One region of the Marinobacter sp. GH_1 genome, then DNA from elsewhere that is predicted to be linked to it. Evidence: riboswitches for the same ligand, from Rfam matches in the RefSeq annotation. Region 1 holds a riboswitch; each other region holds the start of a gene.

Region 1 (6,495 bases):
GGAAGCGGAGTTGTTCTTTCAGGCGCCACTGCAGGGCCCGGTTCAGGAAGGGGCGTTCGATGTTGCGGTAGTGGACCACGGGGATTCGGCCGCTGAGGTGATGGAAGAGGGTGTCGAGCACGTCGGTAAGGTCCGGGGCGTGTTCGATTTCGCTGTGGGTGATGCCGTGGATGGTGACGGTGTCTTGCTGCAACGGCAGTTGCGGCCGGACGATCTGGTGCCAGGCTTTGCCGAGTTGAATGCCGGCGAGGTTAAAGGGGACCAGGCCGATGCTGATGATGGAATGGCGGTCGGCATCCAGTCCTGTGGTTTCGAAGTCGAGGGCGACCAGTGGCACCTCTTCAACGGGGGTTTGCGGGTCAGGGCAGCCGGCTTGGTAGAAGGCTCGGATTCGGGCATCCTTCGCATTTTCCGCGGCTTTTCGGTAGTTGTCTGGCCAGTCCTGTTTGCTGTTTCCGCTTTTGATGCTGTCAGACATTCCTGGTGGCTCCTCCGGCGTTGTAACGGAAGCGCAGGAACTTCTGGGCGTTGCTGACGATCTGGAAGGCGTCTTTCAGATGACTGCGTTCGAACGGGGACAGGTCTTCCGGGCGTACGTTGTTGTCGGGCTCCCGGCCTTCTTCGATGGCCAGGGCCTGGTGGCGGATGCGGACAATGGAGATGAATTCCAGGGCGTCTCGCAGGTTGCCGGCATCGTCTTCCAGCAACAGCTTGGTTTTGGCGATGTCTTTTAGTCGTTCAAAGGAATTCTGGGAGCGGCTGCCACAACCCAGGGCATGTACGCGGATCAAATCCGATAATGGCGCTGTGCCCCGACGCTTGAGGTTGAACGTTTTCTGTTGCTTGCCGTCTTCCTCGAGCACGAAGGTGCGGAAGAAGCCGAGCGGTGGTGTTCGGTTCAGGGCATTCCTGGCCAGGAAGGTAAGGAAGCGCTGGCTGCCGCTGGCTTTCTGTACAATCAGGGTTTTCAACTGTTCGGTGAAGTCGGTTTGCCCGTAAATGCCATCCAGGTCGAAGAAGATATTGCTGTTGAGCAGGGCTTCCGCCTTGGGGTTTTCGATCCAGTCGGTGAAGTAGCCTTTCCAGACACTCAGCGGTTGTCGCCATTTCGGGTTGGTGGCCATGATATCGCCGGTGCAGTACGCGTAACCACATTCGGCCAGGCCATCGGACACGAACTTGGCCAGCGCCAGAAAATATTCATCGTGCTCTTCAGGTATGAAACTGTCGTCCAGCACCATGGCGTTGTCCTGGTCGGTAACGACCAGCTGTTCATCCCGGGCCATGGAGCCCAGGGCCATGAAGCAGTAGGGCACCGGTGGCGGTCCGAGTTTTTCTTCACCCAGTTCCAGCAGACGTTGGCTGAAGCTGCGACCGATACCGGCCATGGCGCTGCCGATCATGTGGGAGTTGGCGTCTTCGTTGACCATGCGTACAAAGCTGTCGCGGACTTCCAGGCTGATTCTCTTCAGGCCTTTGACGTCGTTCTGGTGGTAGATGTTGCTGACCAGGTACAGGCTGCTCTGGCTTTCATACTTGACGATGTCTGACAACGCAATCACGCCCCGCACTTCGTCGCCTTCCATCACCGGCAGGTGGTGCACGTTGTTGTGGAGCATGGTGAGCATGGCTTCGAAGATGAAGGAGCGGGCGCTGATAGTGATCAGTCCTTCCGACATGATGTCGCTGATCGGGGTTTCCGAGGCCAGGGCATGGGTAACCGCACGGGTACGTAGATCCCGGTCGGTGATGATGCCCTGCAATTTCGGGCGTTCGCCGCTTTCATCCATCAACAGCAGCGCCGATACGCCATTGTCTGTCATGATCCTGGCGGCTTCCTGCAGGCGAACGGTGGTCGGAGCGGAAACCGGTTCCCGGGATATCAGGCGGGTAACCTTGGCGGTCATCAGTTCGTTGGATTTCTCTCTACGCGAAACCGCCGAACGCAGTCGGCTGCGGTCTTCAATCTCAACAAAGTCTGCAAAGTTTTCGTCGGTTTCCCACAGATGCTGAAAGGTGGTATCCGGAATCTTGTAGATGAGGCAATCTTCGATGGCTTTGGCGGGGAACCGGACTTTCTTGTTCATCATCAATCCGAACTGGCCAAAGATTTCGCCCTCGCCTACGCGGTTATACAGTTCACCGGAGCGGCGGAAAATCTCCACGGCGCCGCTGCGGATATAGTGGAGCCAATGATTGGTCTGGCCGAGTTCAAGTATCTGGGTGCCGGCGCGGTAGTAGACCACCTCAATACCGCTGACAACTCGTTCAAGAAGTTCTTCAGGCATGTCATTGAACGGGGGGTATTGGGCAATGTGGTTGCGGATGTCCAACAGTTCGGCCTGCATAAAACTCCCTGATCCGTCAGCGAAAAAAATGTGATAGTGAATGAATATAGCAGTGTGTATCCACCGGGGCCACGCAACCTTTTGCTAGATCTCGTTGACCACTTTGGCTGGTGTTGTTAGCCTTGCGGCTCTTTTTCAGGTGCCTGTCGCAAAGCGCGATGGGTGAAACGGGAAATCGGTGCGCCTGACCCAATCAGGCAAGGCCGATGCTGCCCCCGCAACGGTAAGCAGGTTAACGGCAATCTGATGCGCCACTGTGCCACGGCATGGGAAGGTGATTGCCCCGGAATTCGTTCTGCCTGCAAGCCCGGAGACCGGCCTGGAAAAAAACACCCGGAGTTGCGGTGGGCTGCTTGGGTGGGCGAATTTCGGCCAGCCTGACACCGCATCCGCCTGCCCTTCCTTCTGTTCCGCAACTTAAGCCTGAACCTTAAGAGTCAGCCCGTGCGGGTGCGCGCGGTTGTCGGAGTAGAGCGATGCATACCCTGAAGTTTCCTGCCGTTATTGCCGGCATTTCCATGATGGCCCTGCCCCTCGCGGTGGCTGCCCAGTCTTCTGACCAAACCGAACAGCTTGATCCAATTGTGGTGACGGCCACGCTCGGGCCGAAAACCGTGGGCGAAAGCCTGTCATCGGTAACGGTGATTGAACAAGCCGATATCGAGCGGCAAAAACCGGCCGAGTTCCGGGATCTGTTGCGCGGCCAACCTGGCGTGAACGTGGTGTCCGATGGCAGTTATGGCAAGACCACCAGTCTGTTTTTGCGCGGCGCGGGCAGTTCCGGAACGGTTCTGCTATTGGATGGCATTCGTCTGCGTTCAGGCACTGCCGGCATTCCACCCTGGCAGTTTATGCCGCCCGAACTGATGGAGCGTGTTGAGTTGGTTCGTGGTGCCAAGAGCTCCCTCTATGGTGCTGATGCGGTCGGGGGTGTGGTTCAGGCGTTTACGCTGGAGCCAAAGGCTAACCAGCAGGCTTGGGCGGAACTCTCTGGTGGCTCCCACAACACCCGTGAAACTTTTGCCGGCGTTGCTGCCCGGTCGGGGCAAACCTCGTTGCTTGCCAGTGGGGTTTACTCGGATACAGATGGCACCAATCTTCGCGCTGGCGGCGATGACAAAGGTTTCCGTAATGCTGGTGGTCTAGCCAAGGTCAGCCATCGTTTTGAGCAGGGTGGCGGCGCCGGAGTGACGGTGTTTCAGTCTGAGGGAAACACCGAGTTTGAGGGCGGTGATACCGATTACATGATCCGTGCGGCGGGTCTCTATGTTGAAGCGGTGGCCAGTGACTATTGGCGAACCCGCATCCAGTTCTCAGAAGCCAGAGATGAGCAGGAGACCTTTGGTTCCTTCCCCAGTGTCTACAATACCCTGTCCCGATCCGCCCGTTGGGACAATACCCTGACAGCCGGCGTACATGAGCTGGTCCTGGGCTCTGAGGTGATGGTTGATGAGGTGGATGGCAGTGACGAATTCGCTGAGAACAGTCGAACCAACGCAGCGGTGTTCGGCCAGGGGCGACTGAATTTCGGCGCCAGTGATTTGATGCTCAGTCTTCGCCTCGATGATAATGAGGCTTACGGTAAAGAAGAGACGGGTGGTATTGCGTTTGGTCACCAGTTTGACCGCTCGCACCGGGTTCGGTTGAGTTATGCGACCTCGTTCCGCGCCCCTACCTTCAATGACCTGTACCTCCAGATTCCGTCCGATTTTGGCAGTTACTTCGGAAATCCAGACCTGAATCCCGAGAAAGGTCAGATGGTTGAAGCTGGTTTTTCCGGCCGATATGACACCTGGTTCTGGGATGTGGCGTTGTACCAGAATGACGTCGACGAGTTGATCACCTATGTGTTCGACCCCGCAACATTCGATGGCACCATGGAGAACGTTGAGACTGCCCGGATTCGCGGCGTGGAATTGGCATCCGGCTTTCAGACCGATGACTGGGATATCGGGGCGGCGGTGACCTACGCTGATACCGAAAACCGGGATACCGGTGCACGCCTGCCACGCAGGGCGAGCAAGACCCTGCGTCTGGATGTTGATCGCCTGTTCGCCCAGTGGTCAGTGGGTGGAAGCCTTGTAGCAGAAGGCAATCGCTACAACGATGCGGCGAACACCAGTTTGTTACCGGGCTTTGGTACCTTGGATCTGCGGGCCGCCTGGAACTTCCTGCCGGGCTGGTCGGCCAGTGTCAAAATCGATAACGTGCTGGATCGACGCTACGCTACCAGTCAGGGTGGTCGGTCGATTGACGCGCCTCCGTTTTTTGAAACGTTTGATTATCTGGCTGCAGGCAGAACCTACATGGCATCGGTACGTTACGACTTCGGCCGGTAATTCCTCTCAAGGCGAGGTGTGATTCAATTTCGTGATGTTGCATCGGCTCACCCTTCTGGTCGCGTTTCTGCTGGCATCCCTTCCGGTGCTGGCAGAGCCCCTGTGCGCCCGCGACGCGCTGGATCGTGATATCTGCCTGCCGGAACCCGCCGCTCGTATCGTTTCCCTGTCACCGGGCGCCACCGAGCTGCTGTTCTCGGCTGGCGCCGGCGACAAAGTGGTGGGGGCCGTTGCCTGGAGTGACTATCCGCCGCAGGCGGAACCGTTGCCCCGGGTGGGCGACAGCAGCCGGCTGGATCTGGAAGCGATTCTGTCGTTGCAGCCAGACCTTGTGGTGGCCTGGGTGGATGGTAACTCCCGGCAGCAGGTGGAACGGCTGGAACAGTTGGGCATCACAGCATTCTGGTTGGCACCCAGAGAGTTTGAGGATATTCCACTGGCCATAGAGCACCTTGCTGACCTGGCCGGAACTAGCGATGTTGCGCAATCTGAGGTGCAGTTATTCCGGCAGGGTATCGGCGAACTGAAAGCGGAATATCAGCACGCCGAGCCCATCCGGGTGTTCTACCAGATCTGGGATCAGCCGTTGATGACCATCAACCGGGAGGAACTGATTGGCAAGGCCATTGAGCTTTGCGGCGGGGTAAATGTGTTCGGTCACCTGCCGCGGCTGGTCCCGCGAATAGGTACTGAGGCGGTTCTGGAAGCGGCACCGGAGGTGATTGTGACTTCCGGTCGCGAGCGTAATGACCGGCAATGGCTGGCGGACTGGCAGGCCTACCCGAGCCTGCCGGCGGTGGCTGCCGGAAATCTCTTTCTTGAACCGCCAGATCTGCTCGCCCGTCCAACCGTAAGGATGCTCGAAGGTGTGAGTCATCTGTGCCAGACCCTGGAGACTGCCCGTGGCCGGCTCTAGCATTCTCCGGCCGCTGGTCGCCCTGATACTGCTCGGTATTCTGGCCGTTACCCTTGCCATTGCTGTCGGCAGTGCCCAGGTGGGTGTTGGCAATGTATTGTGGGTGTTTGCCGGTGGCGGCACTGAACTGGACCGCACCCTGATTCTGGACCTGCGCCTGCCCAGAGTGCTCAGCGCCTTCGCAGTAGGTGGCTTGTTAGCCGTGGCTGGTGCCCTGATGCAGGTGTTGTTGCGCAATCCGTTGGCAGACCCCTACGTATTGGGCTTGTCTGGCGGGGCAGCTGTCGGCGCCCTGCTGGCCATGTTGGCGGGCCTGGCGGGTTTGGTGGTTTCCGGTTCCGCGTTCGCCGGCGCCATGCTGGCCACCCTGCTGGTGTTTGGCCTGGCCCACGGCAGTGGCAGCTGGACCCCGTCTCGATTATTGCTGACCGGGGTAGTGGTGGCGGCTGGTTGGGGTGCCTTGATCACGCTGATTCTGGCGATGACCCCGGCAGCCCGGTTGCCGGGCATGCTCTATTGGCTGATGGGGGATCTGTCTCACTCCGGCCAGCCCTGGCCAGGGCTGTTAGTGCTGTTGCTGGTGTGCCTGCTGGTGTTGCCCCTGGGCCGCAGCCTGAATGTGCTGGCCCGGGGTTCCATGCAGGCGGCCGCTCTGGGGGTGTCGGTAAGGCCCCTGGAATGGCTGGTATACTTGCTGGCCAGTGTGCTGACCGCCACCGCTGTCACCATGGCCGGCGCCGTCGGGTTTGTAGGGCTGGTGGTGCCGCACATGCTCAGGCTTTTGCTGGGTAATGACCAGCGTCTTATCTTGCCGGCTTGTGCCCTGGCGGGCGGGATTCTGCTGGTGCTGGCGGATACCGTGGCGCGGGTGGTCATTGCCCCGGAGCAACTG
Region 2 (6,495 bases), 300 kb from region 1:
TTGTGGGTCAGGATGAGGCGCTCACGGCGATGGAGTCGATGCTGGTGCGGGTAAAAGCCGACATCGGAGAAGAAAACCGTCCGCTGGCGGTACATCTGTTTCTTGGCCCGACCGGTGTGGGCAAAACCGAAACCGTCAGGCTGATTGCCGAGGCCATTCATGGCCACCGCGATGGCCTGTGCCGCATCGATATGAATACCCTGGCACAGGAACATTATTCGGCGGCGCTCACCGGCGCACCGCCAGGTTACGTGGGCAGCAAGGAAGGCCATAGCCTGTTCGATCTGGACAAGGTTCAGGGCTCATTCAGCAAGCCCGGCATCGTGTTGTTCGACGAGATTGAAAAGGCCAGCAAGGAAGTAGTCCGTACCCTGTTGAACGTGCTGGATACTGGACGGTTGGTATTCCCCTCCGGCAATCGAGAAATCGACTTCCGCAATACCCTGATCTTCATGACCAGTAACGCCGGCGCATTGGATGCGGAGGCTCACCATCACCGCTATCAGCGAGGCTGGCGCCGGTGGCTGGGGCTGTCACCCGGCTCTGGCGAAACCATTCGGGATGCCGCGCTTCGGCGCCATTTTGATCCGGAGTTTCTCAACCGGATTGACCAGATCCTGAACTACAACACCCTCACCGACAACTGGCTGGACGCGCTGCTGGATATCGAGTTGGCGGGGCTGAACAAGCGCCTGGCCCGCAAAAAAGCAGAACTGACTCTGTCCGAGAATCTGCGCCGGGAGCTCTGCCGAGGCTACGACAGCCGTTATGGCGCACGGGAGATGTTACGGGCATTTCGCCAGCGCCTGGAGCCGGCGGTTGCGCGGGCGTTGCTGGCCCATCCGGAGAGCCAGCGCTTTGAAGCCGATGTGATTAAACACGCGGTCAGCGTTCGCCAATACGTCGAATGACGTAGGCGCCGGGGGTATTTGGCGAATACCCCCGAAATGCCGTGCAGCCGATAGTAGAGGCGTTATTCAAACAGACAAGCCAATGTACAGGAGCGCCCGCTATGGCTGAAACCATCATCAAGATCGATCTGAATAAATCGGCCTACGAGAACGACAAAGTCCACAACCGCTGGCACCCGGATATTCCGTTGGTGGCCACCGTCAAACCCGGTGACGATTTTATCGTGGAGTGTTACGACTGGACCGGCGGCCAGATCAAGAACAACGACAGTGCCGACGACGTGCGTGATGTCGACCTCAGCCAGGTGCATTTCCTGTCCGGCCCCATTGGCGTCGAAGGCGCAGAGCCGGGTGACCTGCTGGAAGTCGACATTCTGGACATAGGTACGTTTGAGGAGAGCCAGTGGGGCTTCAACGGTTTCTTCTCCAAGCAGAACGGCGGTGGCTTTCTGACGGAACATTTTCCCGAAGCCCAGAAATCGATCTGGGACTTCAACGGTATGTTCACCAAGTCCCGGCATATTCCTAACGTGGAGTTTGCCGGGTTGATCCACCCCGGACTGATTGGTTGCCTGCCTTCCAAGGAACTTCTGGATACATGGAACAAGCGGGAAGCGGGCCTGGTAGCAACGGACCCTGACCGTGTGCCGGAGTTGGCTACTCTGCCTAACGGTGAAACGGCCCACATGGGCCAGATGAGAGGGGACGCAGCCAAGGCGGCTGGCGCTGAGGCCGCGCGAACCGTGCCACCCAGGGAGCATGGCGGCAACTGCGACATCAAGGATCTTTCCCGTGGCTCCAAAGTGTATTTTCCGGTCTACGTAGATGGCGCAGGACTGTCTGTAGGCGATCTGCACTTCAGCCAGGGTGATGGTGAAATTACGTTCTGTGGGGCCATCGAAATGGCTGGCTGGATTCACTTGCGGGTGAACCTGATCAAAGACGGCGTGCGTAAATACGGCATCAAGAACCCGGTGTTCAAGCCCAGCCCCATCAAGCCCCGCTACGACGATTATGTGATCTTTGAAGGCATCTCGGTGGATGAAGAGGGCGGCCAGCACTATCTGGACGTGCATGTGGCCTATCGCCAGGCCTGCCTGAATGCCATCGAATACATGACCAAGTTCGGCTACAGCAGGGCACAGGCTTACGCGATCCTTGGGTGTGCGCCGGTGGAGGGGCATATCAGCGGCGTGGTGGATATTCCCAATGCCTGTGCAACGCTCTGGCTGCCAACCGGCATCTTTGATTTCGACATCAACCCGTCAGCTGATGGCCCACAGAAGAAAGTCAGTGGCGGTATGGACGTGCCCCTTTCGAAAGACAAGGAGTAAGCACCATGCCTGTGTATGACTACAAATGTCGGGAACACGGGTTGTTCCACCAGCTGGCCACCATGGAAGACTGCGCCAAGCCGGCGGAGTGCCCGACCTGCCAGGCGCTGTCACCCCGTGTCATAGTGCTGCCTCCGGAGATTGCCGCCATGGACCCGGCCAAACGATCGGCTCAGGACCGGAACGAGCGCTCAAAACACGAGCCAGTGTTCTCGACTGCCGATCGCAGGGCACACGACAAGGAACACAGCCGAAGTTGTGGTTGCGGCTCACCGAAGCCGGGCAAATCCATGCTGTTCTATACCGCGGACGGTAAGAAAATGTTTCCCTCGATGCGCCCGTGGATGATCAGCCACTGACAGCCGATTCGACGTTTCACGTGTTTGGCCCCGATACGGGGCCTTTTTTCGATCCACAATTCACGGCCTCTCAAGCACCAGATCCCGATACCACGCTGTTGCCCGTTCACCGGTATTATCCGCATCCGACATGATGGCCACGCCAACAATGCGCGGGGGATTCTCCCCGAACGCTTCCCGGTAATCTGCCACAATATCCCGTTCCACCGTGACCCACTCACCGGTTTGCTCCGGGCCGGAATTGACCGCCACCATCATGGTCTGGTCGGTGAAGGCATTGGCGACAATGGATTGCTCCGGCAACCGGTTGGCCCAGATGTAGTTCAGGGCATTACCCGGCAGGGACTCGCCAAACATCACCTCCACGGTTTTGCGCTTGGCCCGTTCAAAGAATCCTGCCTTGTCGGGCTGGAATTCAAAGGCCACGTAGATTCGCGCCGGGTAGTCGTCGCCGGACTTTTTCCGGGCATCGCCCTGGTCGAACACATTGGACACCTTCCATTGCCAACGCAGAATCAGCGATTCGCCGGGTTCTAACGACAATCGGGCAATCAGGCCGGAGGCGCTGTTATCAGCGGTCGCCTTGACCACCTGAACACCGTCGTCCGTGACCAGCTCATAGCGCGTGTGCCGGTCGATTCTGGGAAATTCCAGAGGTTCCCAACCATCGGATAATGAACTCATGGTGGAGAAGGGTTGCAGTAAAGACTCCTGCGCCATCAGTAACGGGCTGGCCAATAGCAGAGCCAACACCCATGCAGTGCCTGCCAGTGATGAACGCTTCATAGACTTATCCTTTTGTTTCCGGGCCACTGCAATGGCAGACAGTGGGCCTGCGATAAAGTGCCTTGTCAGTGGCTATTAGTCCGTATATAGTGACCAAATCCTTGGTTGACTACCATATGTTGTGATCATTCTCTGATCACTTCAGGCATAAAGGTAGTCGGGAATCCGGTGAGAATCCGGAACTGACGCGCAGCGGTATTGGGGAACGAGCGTGGCATCAAGACACTGGTAAGCGCCGGGAAGTCGCCACGCAAGGCCGAACCAACAGGTTCACGCCCCTGAGTCCGAAGACCTGCCAGGGAAACAGCACTGCACCTTCGCGACTCAAGGTGAGCAGATCGGTTGTCCCTGCCCTGAAACAAGGCACGGTATGCTCCTGCATTCGCGAAGGCTAAATGGAATCTGACGCGACTTCAGGAGAACACGATGTCTGCCACCGCTCTGGCCGAAGCCCCGGCTACCGATACCCAATCCCTTCAAGTTATTAAACGCAACGGCACCCTGGTTGGATTCAATCCTGCCAAAATCAGTGTGGCGGTGACCAAAGCGTTCCTGGCCGTGGAAGGCGATAAAGCCGCCGGCTCTGCCCGCATCAACGACGCCGTGCATCGGGTCACCGAACAGGTGGTGCAGGCCATCAGCCGGCGCCTGAAAGCCGGCGGTAAAGTGCATATTGAAGACATTCAGGACCAAGTGGAACTGGCCCTGATGCGGGCCGAAGAGCAAAAGGTGGCCAGGGCTTACGTGCTCTACCGGGAAGAGCACGCCCGCAAGCGCGCCATCGAAGAACCCATGGAAGCGCACCCGCACCTGACCGTGAAAAAAGCCGACGGCAGCGTGGCGCCTCTGGACCTGGGCCTGATGAAACTGCAGGTAGAACAGGCTGCCACCGGCCTGGAGGGCATTGATGGCGAATCCCTGGTCGACGAAGCCCTGCGCAACCTGTACGACGGCATTGAGGAAACCGAAGTGCTCTCCGCCCTGATCATGACGGCCCGTGGCCGTATCGAGCAAGAGCCGGACTACAGCGCCGTCACCGCCCGCCTGTTGCTGGAACAGCTTCGCCTGGAAGCGGCTGAGGCCCTGGACCTGCCCCGCAACCAGCCGCTGGCAGAGGTTTATCCACAGGCCCTGAGCGCGTTCATCCACGCCGGTATCCGCTACGAATTGCTGGACGAAGCCCTGGCCGCCTTTGACTTGGAACGCCTGGGTGCGGCCATCATCCCCGAGCGTGACCACCAGTTCGGTTTCCTGGGCCTGCAAACCCTGTACGACCGCTACTTCCTGCACTGGAACAAAGCCCGCCTGGAACTGCCCCAGGTGTTCTTCATGCGTGTCGCCATGGGCCTGGCCCTGCGGGAAGACGACCCCAACGCCCGCGCCATCGAATTCTATAACCTGCTGTCCAGCTTTGATTACATGGCCAGCACGCCCACCCTGTTCAACAGCGGCACCCGCCATTCCCAGTTGTCCTCCTGCTACCTGACCACCGTGCAGGACGACCTGGAAGGTATCTACGGCGCCATCAAGGATAACGCGCTGCTCTCCAAATGGGCCGGCGGCCTGGGCAACGACTGGACGCCAGTACGTGCACTGGGCTCCCACATCAAAGGTACCAACGGCCAGAGCCAGGGCGTGGTGCCGTTTTTGAAAGTGGTCAACGACACCGCCGTGGCGGTCAACCAGGGCGGCAAGCGCAAGGGCGCAGTGTGTGCCTACCTGGAAAGCTGGCACCTGGACATCGAGGAATTCCTGGAGCTGCGCAAAAACACCGGTGACGAACGCCGCCGCACCCACGATATGAACACCGCCAACTGGGTGCCGGATTTGCTGATCGAACGCATGCGTGAAGACCGGGACTGGACCCTGTTCTCCCCCAGCGATGCCCCAGACCTGCACGATCTTTACGGCAACGCCTTCCGGGAACGCTACGAGCATTACGAAGCGCTGGCGGAGCAGGGCAAGATCAAACTGTTCAAGAAAATCCCTGCCAAACAACTGTGGCGCAAAATGCTCACCGTGCTGTTTGAAACCGGCCACCCATGGATCACCTTCAAAGACCCCTGCAACCTGCGCTCGCCGCAGCAGCACCAGGGCGTCGTGCACAGCTCCAACCTGTGCACCGAAATCACCCTGAACACCAGCGCCGACGAAATCGCCGTATGCAACCTGGGCTCGGTCAACCTGGCCGCCCACATTGCCAACGGCGAGCTGGACGTACAGCGCCTGGAACGCACCGTGACCACCGCCGTTCGCATGCTCGATAACGTCATCGATATCAACTTCTACGCCGTACCCCAGGCGAAGAACTCCAACCTCAAACACCGCCCCGTGGGCCTGGGCCTGATGGGCTTTCAGGACGCCCTCTACCAACTGGGCCTGCCCTACACCAGCCCGGAAGCCGTCGAGTTTGCTGATGTGGCCATGGAACAACTCAGCTACTTCGCCATCCGCGCCTCCGCCACCCTGGCCGGCGAACGGGGTGCCTATGAAACCTACGAAGGCTCCCTCTGGCAGCAAGGCATCCTACCCATCGATTCCATCAACCTGTTAAAGGAGAACCGTCGGGAAGGGGACCTGTCGCTCAACACCAACAGCCGCCTGGACTGGACACCGGTGCGCGAGCTGATTGCCAAACACGGCATGCGCAACAGCAACGTCATGGCCATCGCCCCCACCGCCACCATCTCCAACATCGTCGGTGTGTCTCAGTCCATCGAACCGGCGTACCAGAACCTGTTCGTGAAATCGAACCTCTCTGGCGAATTCACCGTGGTCAATCCCTCCCTGGTGCGCGACCTTAAAGCCGAAGGCCTGTGGGACAACGTGATGGTCAACGACCTCAAATACTTCGACGGCAGCGTCCAGCAGATCGACCGCATCCCACCGGTACTGAAAGCCCGCTACGCCACCGCCTTCGAAATCGACCCAAGATGGCTGGTAGAGGCCGCGGCAAGACGCCAGAAATGGTTGGACCAGGCCCAGAGCCTGAACCTGTACATGGCTGAACCCAGCGGCAAGAAACTGGATGCTCTGTACCAGTTGGCCTGGGAACGCGGTTTGAAAACCACCTACTACCTGCGTTCCCTGGGTGCTACCGGCGCC
Region 3 (6,495 bases), 1.2 Mb from region 1:
TCTTACGTCCCGGAAGATTTTTTCGATACCGGATTCGTAAACGGGGCCATGATCGGCCATCAGATCCATCGCCATTTCCACGACTTTCTGGGCCCGGTCAGTGGCATGGAACTTACAGATCGAGGCCGTCAGTTGCCGGGGCTGCCAGGCGTGGCTGGCCTCGGTATGGACCAGACTGCGGATGGCCCGGGTTTCTGCCGCCATGGTGGCCAGAGTCTGCTGAACATCCTGGTAGTGAATCAGCGCTTTGCCGCCGAGTTGATAGTCCCGTGCAAAGGCGATGGCTTTTTCGGTGGCGGCTCGGGCAAAACCGACACCCATGGCGGCCACCGGTATGCGCGAGGCATTCAGGGTGGCCCGGTTCAGAGCCCACCCTTTACGCAAACCGCCGACGACATTCTGGTCGGGCACGAAAACATTGTTGAATTCCAGCTCGGCTGCTCCGGACGCGCGCATGCCCATTTTCAGTTCGGTGCGAGCCACCTTGAAACCGGGTAAGTCCGCCGATACGTAGAAGCAGGTCCAGGACTCCATGCCCTCGCCCTCCAGTGCGGCGAACACGGTCAGGCTGCGGGCCAGATCACCGCCACTGATGTAACACTTGCGACCATTCAACACCCAGCCGCCTGGTTGCCGTTGGGCAACAACCCCGGGGCGGTAATGTTCAGCTCCATGGCCCTCTTCAGCATCTGAGCCCGCGCCCGGTTCGGTGATGGCAAAAGCCATCAGGTGGGTGTCACCCTGTTTGCACTGGCGGTAGACCGGCAGCATGAGCCGGCGGATCAGGCTGAGGTCGCCGGACAACAACAGCGGCATGCACCCAAGGTGATGGGCAGAAAGCAGCAGCATCAGGCCGCCGCAGGCACGGCTGAATTCCTCAACCACCAGGGCGCTCTGCCAGACAGGCGGAAACCGGCCCTGCCGCCAGTCCATACTGCCCATGGGTGCAGGCAGGAAATAACTCAACCAGCCTTCCCGGCCGGCCAGGCTCAGAAGGTCGCGGGCCTTTTCTGAACACTCTCCCGGCGGCAGGTGGAGGGCAAGGTCCAGTTCCCGAGCGAGGGGGGCGATATGGGTTTCGGCAAAAGCCCGGGCCCTGCGTCGCAGCCTGGCCAGCGGGGCCGGCAGGTTGCGGGTATCGGTTTCCCATAAGTCGTCCTGACGATAGTCAGCCAGGGCCCGGGCCATGGCTGGCATTTTGCCGAACTGCCAGTGTGGGGCGAGGGCATGGTCCGACGGCAGGTGGCCAACAAGGTGATGGGTACTCACAGTAACGTCTCCTGCCAGGCGTTGATGAACAGTGGAATATCCCGGATGCCCCCGGCAATCATGCGCAGGGTGTTCTGGTCTCTCAGCAACTTTTCCGGGCCGCAATCCTGCATGTAGCCAATGCCGCCATGCACCTGCATCACCTGATTGGCGCTGTGGGTTAAATGAATATGGGCCTGTTGTCGAATCATCAGGGCCTGGGCAAGGTGCAGCTGAGTGACCGGGTCGGTCTGGGACTGCAGCAGTGTGTCTGTCTGCCACTGGGCCTGGGCTATATCCGACAGCATCTGCTGAACTGCCGGGTGCTGGCGGATGATGGTGCCGCCCTGGCGGCGAATGCTGGCGTAATCCTGGGCCAGGGCAGAGCCATGCTGGTTGATGCCGCTGGCTATGCTGGCCAGTGCCAGGGCATCAGCTGCAAGGATAGCCGGGTATTCGTTGGCCGGGGAGGGAACGGTCAGGCTGTCTTTTGCGCCAACATTTATCGGAAACAGGGCGAGTTCGTTCAGGCCGTGTTGGGGTGCGGCCGCCTTGCAGATTAACTGGTCGCGGGTGCAGAGCTGCCAGTTCACAGTGTCATTCTCCCAGACGGGCAAGATCACTTGTGTCCAGGTTTCGGGTGCCAGCAGCAAGCAACGGTGATTTCGCCAGTCGAGCCAGTCGGCCAGCAGATGCCGGTCATCGTCGCCGGGCTGACTGGCAATCCAGCGGGCGAGGGCACCCCGGGCCAAACCATAATGACCGCCTGGCTGCAGAGAGATGGCCAGGGGCTCGCTGCTGATGCTCAAGCTGGCGTGACGGGCAACGGCGACGGCGAGTGCATAGCGGTGCCAGCTGAAGGCGACGCCGGCATTGATGCTGGCCGTCAGTTTCAGAAAAGCCAGGCTGAAGACCGTGTTGGCAGCCTGCTCCGGTTGCTCCCAAAGACCATAGCCGGCTTCCTGCCCCGGCATGGGCAACAGGCCGAGGTTCGCGGCCTCGCGGGTAATATCGGCCAGTAGTGGCGGTGAAATCAGGGTTTCGTGACGTGACACCGCCGGCTGAAGGCGGTTGTGAACAAAGCGCCTGGCTTCGTCCAGAAATAGATCCAGGTCTGCGCTGTCTTCAGCGGTTTGACTCATTTTATGCACCTGTAATCATTGTTTTTGTGGTTTGGTTCAGACTACGTTGACTCCGGACTGGAACAAATGCGGGGCTGGGTCAATAATTTTAGTTTTCGGGCCAAATGCCTGCGGACTGGAGCGATACCATGAGCTACTTCGATGAATATCGGCGCGGAATAACCAGTGCCCGGCTGATGGTGGATTACTTTCAGGCGCAGGGCGCCAGTGTGACACGGCTACTGGCAGGAACTGGGCTGGCCGAGGGTGACCTCAACGATCCCAATACCGACATTCTGGCTCGCCAGGAGCTGCGTCTGGTCGCGAACATTCTGGCTCAGGTGCCGGATGCGCAAAGCCATGCGGCGGCTCTTGGCAATCGCTATCACTTTTCTGCCTATGGTTTGTGGGGCTATGGTCTGGTGTGCTGCAACACGGCAGCACAGGCATTGTCACTGGCCCTGAACTATCTGCCGCTGACCTATGCGTTCAGTGGTATCAGCTACCGGGAAGAAGGCGGTAAGGGGTTTTTGTGTTTCACGCCAGCACCGCTGGAACCGGAGATCAGCCAGTTTGTGCTGGCCCGGGACATGGTGGCCGCGGCCTTGCTGGTTCGGGAGCTGGTGGGCGAAGATTTCCACATTGAGCGGCTGGTGCTTGCTTGCAGCCAGATGCCGGGAGACTCCTTTGCCCAGATCCTGAACTGCCCGGTTCATTATGGTGCCAGCCGCAATGAAGCCGCGTTCCCGAAGTCCCTGCTGGGCCTCAGTCTGCCCCAGGCCAATGCGGTGACGGCAGCCATGTGTGAGCAGCAGTGCCGGCAACTGATGCAGCATCGGCGGATTAACGCCGGAGTGAAAGCAGCGGTTGAGCAGTTTCTCCGTGACCGGCGTTGGCAGAAGCCGGTGCTGGCGGAAGTGGCGCGACATCTCGCTATGAGTGAGCGTAGCCTCAAGCGCCATTTGCAGCAGGAGGGTGCCTCGTTCCGGGAGCTGTTAGAGCAGTACCGCAATGCTGAGGCCTGCCGGCTGTTGCAGCAGAGTGATCTGACCATCAGTGACATTGCAATCCGGCTGGGGTTCAGTGATACCTCTACGTTTTCCCAGGCATTCAAACGATGGCAGGGCGTGGCGCCAAGCGGTTACCGAGTGCCGCCTCCCTCTTTTTAATCCATTCTGTGAAAGTGACAAGAGCCTGCAGGATTTCCTTGAATCCAGATTTGTCGGCGTATATAGTGTTCTCGTCTTGGTAAGCCACAACATGTTGTGTTTGTGGCAAGGAATCCGGTGAGAGTCCGGAACTGACGCGCAGCGGTATTGGGGAACGAACGTGGCATGATGACACTGGCGCAAGCCGGGAAGTCGCCACGTAAGGCAGAGCCGGAAGGCTCACGCCCCTGAGTCCGAAGACCTGCCAGGACCACAAGCACTGCACCTTCGCGACTCAGGGTGAACAGCTGATCATGTCTCGGGCACTCGCCCGCGCCTGGCCTCCTGTATTCGCGAACGTTGCTGCAGCTATTGCGACAACCTGACGCGCTTCCAGGAGGAACCTGATGTCTGCCCACACCACCTCGCACCCTGTTGATCCGGCCTTGCTGGATATTTCCGCTACTGTTGGTGAATACCTGCACCGCAGCGACTGGCGGGTGAACGCCAACGCCAACCAGGGCTACTCCCTCGGTGGCCTGATTCTGAATACTGCCGGCAAGGTGATTGCCAACTACTGGCTGAACGAGGTGTATACCCCGGAAATTGGCCAGGCCCACCGGGAAGCCGACCTCCACATCCACGACCTGGACATGCTCAGCGGCTACTGTGCCGGCTGGTCTTTGCGCACGCTGCTGCACGAGGGCCTGAACGGCGTGCCGGGCAAGGTGGAGGCGGGCCCGCCAAAGCACCTCTCAAGTGCCATCGGCCAGATGGTCAACTTTCTCGGTACTCTGCAGAACGAATGGGCTGGGGCCCAGGCCTTCAGCTCCTTCGACACCTACCTGGCACCGTTTATCCGCAAGGACAATCTGGATTACGCCACCGTGCGCCAGTGTATCCAGGAATTTGTCTACAACCTGAACGTGCCATCCCGCTGGGGCACTCAGACTCCGTTCACCAATATCACCTTCGACTGGGTATGCCCGGACGACCTGCGTGAACAGATACCGGTTATCGCCGGTGAGGAAATGCCGTTCAGCTATGGCGACCTGCAGGCCGAGATGGACCTGATCAACCAGGCCTACATCGAGGTAATGACTGCAGGTGACAGCAAGGGCCGGGTATTTACCTTCCCGATTCCCACCTACAACATCACCCGGGATTTTAACTGGGAATCGGACAACGCCCTGCGATTGTTCGAGATGACTGCCCGCTATGGCCTGCCGTACTTCCAGAATTTCCTCAACTCGGACCTGGAACCCAACATGGTGCGCTCCATGTGCTGCCGTCTGCAGCTGGACCTGCGGGAACTGCTCAAGCGGGGCAATGGCCTGTTCGGCTCAGCAGAACAGACCGGCTCCCTAGGGGTGGTCACTGTTAATTGTGCCCGGCTGGGCTACCTCTATAAAGGTGACAAGCCGGCACTGTTTGCCCGGCTGGACGAGCTGATGGATCTGGCCCGGGACAGCCTGGAGACCAAGCGCCAGGAGATCGGCCGGCTGATGGTGGAAGGCTTGTTCCCCTATACCAAACGCTATCTGGGTACCCTGAGAAACCATTTCTCCACCATTGGTGTGAATGGCCTGAACGAGATGATTCGCAACTGTACCAGTGATCAGGAAGATATCAGCACCGAGAAGGGCCGGGCCTTTGCGCTGGAGCTACTGGATCATGTGCGGGAGCGGATGAAGCAATACCAGGAAGAAACCGGCCATCTCTATAATCTGGAAGCAACCCCAGCCGAAGGCACCACCTATCGGTTCGCCAAGGAAGACCAGAAGCGGTTTGCCGATATCCTGCAAGCAGGTACACCGGATGCCCCCTATTACACCAATTCCAGCCAGCTTCCGGTGGGCTACACCGACGACCCGTTTGAAGCCCTGGATCTTCAGGATGAGCTGCAAACCCGCTACACCGGCGGCACGGTGCTGCACCTGTATATGCGTGAACGCATCAGCGATGCCGCCACCTGCGGCCGGTTTGTGAAAACGGTGCTGGAGAATTACCGGCTGCCATACATTACGGTCACACCCACCTTCTCCATTTGCCCGGTGCACGGGTATCTGAACGGAGAACACGAATTCTGCCCGAAATGCGACGAACTGTTGCTCGCCGGGCAGCTATCACAGCTGGCAACGGCCGGCACTTCCCCAAAAAGCAAAGAAGGAGTTCAGCATGGATAACCAGAAACTTCCCGGTGACAGCCAGCGCCAGCGCTGCGAAGTGTGGACTCGGGTAATGGGCTACCACCGCCCGGTCTCAGCCTTTAACAAAGGCAAGCAATCCGAGCATCGCGAACGCACCCACTTCCGGGAGCGTTGAAATGACGGCGGATAACCTGGTGATTGGAGGCATGGCCGCCTTTTCCACCGTTGATTATCCGCAACACCTGGCGGCAACCCTGTTCCTGCAGGGTTGTCCCTGGCGTTGCCATTACTGCCATAACCCTCATCTCATACCACTGGAAGCCGGTGACGAAAAAATAACCTGGGAAAAAGCTCACCAGCACCTGAAAAGCCGGCAGGGTTTACTGGATGCCGTGGTATTCAGCGGTGGCGAACCCACCATCCAGAAAGCGCTGTTGCCCGCCCTGCAACAAACCCGCGAGCTGGGTTTTCGTAACGGCCTGCACACCGGCGCCCCGCATCTGAAACTGCTGGAACCTCTGTTGCCCTGGCTGGACTGGGTGGGCCTGGACATCAAAGCGCTGCCTTCAGACTATGAAATCATCACCACCAACCGCCATGCCGGGCAGGAAAGCTGGGCGGCTATCTCCGCACTGCAAAAGGCCGGCGTGGACTTTGAATGCCGGATGACTTGGCATGGCGCCCTGCAGTCACCGGAGCAGGTGATTACCGTGGGGGAGCAGTTGTCAGATCAGGGCGTGCGCCGGTTTGCGGTGCAGATCGCCCGAAGTGATCAGATGCTGAATGGCACCATCGGGGCCGGGTATCTGAGCATGGAAAACAAGCAAA

Evidence for each region. Region 1 has a riboswitch for cobalamin ahead of ACNSOI_RS01085 (TonB-dependent receptor plug domain-containing protein). Riboswitches for the same ligand answer to the same signal wherever they lie in the genome.
Region 2: another riboswitch for cobalamin. It lies ahead of ACNSOI_RS19575 (ribonucleoside-diphosphate reductase subunit alpha); the one in region 1 lies ahead of ACNSOI_RS01085 (TonB-dependent receptor plug domain-containing protein).
Region 3: another riboswitch for cobalamin. It lies ahead of ACNSOI_RS15375 (ribonucleoside triphosphate reductase); the one in region 1 lies ahead of ACNSOI_RS01085 (TonB-dependent receptor plug domain-containing protein).

Annotation. Positions count from the first base shown of each region.
Region 1 covers NZ_CP184460.1:244,622-251,116, forward strand. Annotated here, with positions in the region: gene ACNSOI_RS01075 (3'-5' exonuclease) at 1-478, opposite strand, end outside; gene ACNSOI_RS01080 (putative nucleotidyltransferase substrate binding domain-containing protein) at 471-2,348, opposite strand; cobalamin riboswitch at 2,469-2,686, shown strand; gene ACNSOI_RS01085 (TonB-dependent receptor plug domain-containing protein) at 2,825-4,687, shown strand; gene ACNSOI_RS01090 (cobalamin-binding protein) at 4,722-5,603, shown strand; gene ACNSOI_RS01095 (FecCD family ABC transporter permease) at 5,605-6,495, shown strand, end outside.
Region 2 covers NZ_CP184460.1:4,274,191-4,280,685, reverse strand. Annotated here, with positions in the region: gene ACNSOI_RS19595 (AAA family ATPase) at 1-911, shown strand, start outside; gene fmdA (formamidase) at 1,013-2,245, shown strand; gene ACNSOI_RS19585 (FmdB family zinc ribbon protein) at 2,251-2,604, shown strand; gene ACNSOI_RS19580 (DUF3047 domain-containing protein) at 2,665-3,324, opposite strand; cobalamin riboswitch at 3,507-3,705, shown strand; gene ACNSOI_RS19575 (ribonucleoside-diphosphate reductase subunit alpha) at 3,817-6,495, shown strand, end outside.
Region 3 covers NZ_CP184460.1:3,374,752-3,381,246, reverse strand. Annotated here, with positions in the region: gene ACNSOI_RS15390 (acyl-CoA dehydrogenase family protein) at 1-1,269, opposite strand, end outside; gene ACNSOI_RS15385 (acyl-CoA dehydrogenase family protein) at 1,266-2,390, opposite strand; gene ACNSOI_RS15380 (AraC family transcriptional regulator ligand-binding domain-containing protein) at 2,519-3,538, shown strand; cobalamin riboswitch at 3,599-3,802, shown strand; partial or broken gene ACNSOI_RS15375 (ribonucleoside triphosphate reductase) at 3,952-5,703, shown strand; gene nrdD (anaerobic ribonucleoside-triphosphate reductase) at 5,696-5,842, shown strand; gene ACNSOI_RS15365 (anaerobic ribonucleoside-triphosphate reductase activating protein) at 5,844-6,495, shown strand, end outside.